2 regions of the Fodinicola acaciae genome follow, and region 2 is predicted to be linked to the other one. Evidence: riboswitches for the same ligand, from Rfam matches in the RefSeq annotation. Region 2 holds a riboswitch; the other holds the start of a gene.
The links. Region 2 has a riboswitch for S-adenosylmethionine ahead of thrC (threonine synthase). Riboswitches for the same ligand answer to the same signal wherever they lie in the genome.
Positions count from the first base shown of each region.

Region 1: it holds a riboswitch for S-adenosylmethionine, as region 2 does, so the genes downstream of both, GNX95_RS24945 (aminotransferase class V-fold PLP-dependent enzyme) here and thrC (threonine synthase) in region 2, are expected to answer to the same signal.

Region 1 is NZ_WOTN01000002.1:2,047,407-2,049,604, forward strand. It holds gene pgm (phosphoglucomutase (alpha-D-glucose-1,6-bisphosphate-dependent)) at 1-552, opposite strand, end outside; gene GNX95_RS24940 (hypothetical protein) at 581-883, opposite strand; SAM riboswitch class IV at 939-1,054, shown strand; gene GNX95_RS24945 (aminotransferase class V-fold PLP-dependent enzyme) at 1,088-2,198, shown strand, end outside.
Region 2 is NZ_WOTN01000003.1:1,750,222-1,752,419, forward strand. It holds gene thrC (threonine synthase) at 89-1,336, opposite strand; SAM riboswitch class I at 1,350-1,470, opposite strand; gene GNX95_RS34520 (DUF3558 family protein) at 1,584-2,159, opposite strand.

The DNA.
Region 1 (2,198 bases), on a different contig from region 2:
CCCCCTGGCCAGATAGTCGTTGGCGCGCTTGCCAATCCAGCCGGTGATCGCGCTGCCGGCCGGGCCGCCGTCCGGCGGGTTGTATTTGAACCCGCCATCGGCCGGCGGGTTGTGTGACGGCGTCACGACAACACCGTCGGCCTGCGCGCCGCCGCTTTGGTTGTGCCGCAGAATCGCGTGCGAGACGGCCGGTGTCGGCGTGTAGCGGCCGGCGGCATCGATCGCGACCGTCACGTCGTTGGCGGCGAAAACCTCAAGCGCCGTCCAGAAAGCCGGCTCGGACAGCGCGTGCGTGTCACGGCCGAGAAACAGCGGACCGGTGATGCCCTGACCATCGCGATAGTCGACGATCGCCTGGCTGGTCGCCGCGATGTGGTCCTCGTTGAACGCCACATTCAGCGAGGAGCCGCGATGTCCGGACGTACCAAAGGAAACCCGCTGCGCCGGCACGGACGGATCGGGATGCTCGGTGTAGTACGCGGTGACGACGGCGGCGACGTCGATCAGGTCCCGGGCCTGCGCCGGCTGACCGGCACGCGCGTCTGTCGACATGTTTTCTCCTTTGAAAACAACGAAAACGTCAGGACTGGGACGGCCTGTTCGAGTTTTTCGCCTGCATGCTGTGCGGATAGCCGAGCGATGGCCCCTTCGCCAGCGTGCTGCCGGTCGGCTCGGCGTCCCTGGTGGCCTCGGACAGCTGCCGGTCGGCGACCACGAACGCGACCGAGCAGCGGCTCACCATCGGTCCGGCGGTGGTCATGACGACGTGCATCTCCGGATCGGCGCCATATTCCTGCGTCAGCGTCGGCACGACGGCGTCCGGCGGCACGTGCATCCGCGCAGCGGCCTCCTCCGTGCTGAGCCAGTCCGATCCCTGCGGCATGTGCTCATCGTACGCGTTTGCCATCAGCGCCAGTGATCAGTTAACGTCTTCGACAGGTCATGAGTGCCAGCGTCAAGCCCCGGCTTGCTGGCCGGCAACCCTCCAACCGCGGTGGGGTGCTCCGGGTGACGACCAGGCCACCGGCCAGCAGGCCGGCGGCAAGCGCGGGCCTCCCAAGCAGGTCCGACGACCTGAGGAGGCTTGATGACCGCCGTGCTGACCAACCGCATCGCCGCTCTGTTGCCAGTGGTCGGTGGTGACCTGCCGGCGCCGCTGGTGACGGGGGAGTGTCGCACGTACGCCAACCTCGACTACGCCGCGAGCGCACCGGCGCTGGACGGCGTGGCGAGCCACGTCGCCGAGCTGCTGCCGTTCTACGCGAGCGTGCACCGCGGCGCCGGTTACGCGTCGCAGGTCAGCACTGGCGTGTATGAATCGGCGCGTGCGATCGTCGCCAACGCCTGCGGCGCGCGCGACGACGACGTCGTGGTGTTCACGCGCAACACCACCGACGCCTTCAACCTGCTGGCGGGCTGCGTGCCAGCCGGGGCCGGCGACGTGCTCGTACTCGACCTCGAACACCACGCCAACCTGCTGCCGTGGCGCGACCAGCGTTATCGCTGCCTGCCGGTTGCCTCGACGCTCGAGCAGACCCTGAAAGACCTCGAAGCAGCGTTGCGGGCGGCACCGGCCGCGTTGGTCACGGTCACGGGCGCCTCCAACGTCACTGGTGAGCTCCTGCCGCTCGGGACGATCGCCGCGATCGTCCATCGGTACGGCGCGCGGCTGGCCGTCGATGGTGCGCAGCTGGTGCCGCACCGCCAGGTCGACCTGGCCGCCACCGGCATCGACTACCTGGCGTTTTCCGGCCACAAGCTGTACGCGCCGTACGGTGCCGGCGCGCTGGTCGGCCGCCGCGACTGGCTGGACACCGGCCGCCCCTACCTGGCCGGTGGCGGCGCGGTGCGCAACGTCACGCTGACCGACACCGCGTGGGCCGCCGCCCCGGCGCGGCACGAGGGTGGCACGCCAAACGTGCTGGGGGCCGCCGCGCTGGCGCGAGCCTGCCAGCTGCTCGCCAACCTGCCAGAGGGCGCGCAGGAGACACACGAGGCAGAGCTGCGGTCGCGGCTGCTCGACGGCCTTCGGCGGCTCCACGGCGTACGTGTCCACCGAATCTTTCCGGACAGTCCCGGCGCGATCGGCGTGGTGACCTTCAGCCTGCCGGGTCACGATCCCGGCCTGGTCGCCGCGTATCTGTCCGCCGAGCACGGCATCGGCGTACGCGACGGCAAGTTCTGCGCGCATCCTCTGC
Region 2 (2,198 bases):
AGCGACCGCCCCGGACCAGACCTGTGCGGTTTTTGCACCTTTTGCACACATCTTTGGATCCGCAGCGGCCGCTCGGCGTTGAATCCGTTCAGTCGATCAGGCCGGCCTCGGCCGCCGATTTCAGCGACGGCTTGATCCGGTGGGTGGGGCTCACGTCGAGCACCTCGGCGGTCTTCAGGCCCTCGCCGGTGTTGTAGACCACCGTCTCCTGCGAGGTGTCGATCAGGCCGTCCTTGACCAGCTTCGCCAGGCACGAGACGGTCACTCCGCCGGCCGTCTCGGCGAAGACGCCGGTCGTACGCGCCAGCAGTGAAATGCCTTCGCGGATGTCGTCGTCATCGGCCACCGCGATCGAGCCACCGGTCCGCCGCACCGCGTCCAGCACGTACGGCCCGTCGGCCGGGTTGCCGATGTTGAGGCTCTTGGCGATGCCGGTCGGCCGCACCGGCCGTACGACGTCGTGACCGGCCTGGAAGGCCTCGTAGACCGGCGAGCAGCCCAGCGACTGCGCGCCGAAGACCTTCCACGGGGTGTCCTCGACCAGGCCGATCCTGACCAGCTCACCGAAAGCCTTGTCGATCTTGGTGAGCAGCGAGCCGGAGGCGATCGGGATGACCACCTGCGCCGGCAGCTTCCAGCCGAGCTGCTCGGCGACCTCGTAGCCGAGCGTCTTGGAACCCTCGGCGTAGTAGGGCCGCACGTTCTGGTTGACGAACGCGGTCTTCTCGAACTCGTCGGTCTCGCCGAGCTCGCTGGTCAGCCGGTTGACGTCGTCGTACGACCCGTCGACGGCGACCAGCCGCGGCGCGTACACCGAGCTGGCGACGACCTTCATGGCCTCCAGGTCGGACGGGATGAACACGGTCGCCTGCCAGCCGACCCTGGCCGCGTGCGCGGCCACCGAGTTGGCCAGGTTGCCGGTGGACGCGCAGGCCACCGAGGTGTAGCCGAGGCCCTTGGCGGCGGTCATCGCCATCGACACCACGCGGTCCTTGAAGGCGTGCGTGGGGTTGCCGCTGTCGTCCTTGACCCACAGCGGCGCGGTGAAGCCGAGCTCGGCTCCGAGCCGGTCGGCCCGCACCAGCTTGGTCATGCCGGGGTTGAGGCTGGCCCGGCTGTCCGGGTCCTGGCCGACCGGCAGCAGCGGCGCGTACCGCCAGATGTTCTGCGGACCGGCCTCGATCTGCTCGCGGGTGACCGCGGACAACGTCGCCTGGTCGTAGCCGACCTCCAGTGGGCCGAAACACTCGGCACAGGCATGGATGGCGATCAGGGGATATTCGGCGCCACAGTTGCGACAACGCAGACAGCTGGCCGGGGACGGCGCGACGGTCAAAGCAGAGCCTCCTCGCTCATCTTTCCCGCTCTCGCGGGCCGGAGTTGGCACCTGTCCCGCGGTCGACGACGACACGCGCGCGATGGTTGCCGGGGCTTCACCGGGCCGGATCCCTCTGCCCCTCTGGATGAGTGCATGTTCAGTTATGGCTGTGAGCATACGTGGTGGGAGCGGGATCGCGACAACCCCGCGTCCCGCTCTGTGAGCATGCGAACACCACGGCTGACGCGCGAACGCCGTTCGCGTGTCAGGAGGCGGACGGCGACGGCGACGGGTTGTCGAGCTTGTCGATCACCTTCTGCGCGATGCTTTTCTGTACGGCGATGCTGTCGTCGCCACCGCCGCCGAAAATGACGGTGATCTCGGTGGTGCCGTGCAGCACGGTGAGGATGCCGTGGTTCTCGTACGCGCCGTCGCCGATGCCGGTCACCGCCTGATAGCCGCCGGACTCGTCGTCGAACTTGGCTTTGGTCTTGTTGGCAAGATAAATCGTGGTGACGGCGCCGCCGTCCGCGCTCGACCACGCGCAATCGGGCTGGTCCTTGGTGGACTTGTCGTCGGGCTTGGCGTCGGTGATCGTCGCCTTGGTCAGCGCGCCGATCTCGTCGTTGGTGAACAGCTTGCAGACGTCAGGAAAACCCGGGCCGGCCGACGGGCTCGGCGACTCGGCGGCCTGTGGCAGGCCGGTGGCCGACGGCGACGGCGCCGCCTTGGGGATCAGGCCGCAGCCGGTGAGCGCGGCGCCACCGGCGCCGAGCGCGACGGCGGCGATGCCGGCGACGACAGCCCGGCGGATCGCCGGGGGACCGAAGAACGTGGACACGGGTGCTCCCTCGCGGTTAGCGGAATTGGTTGGCGGACG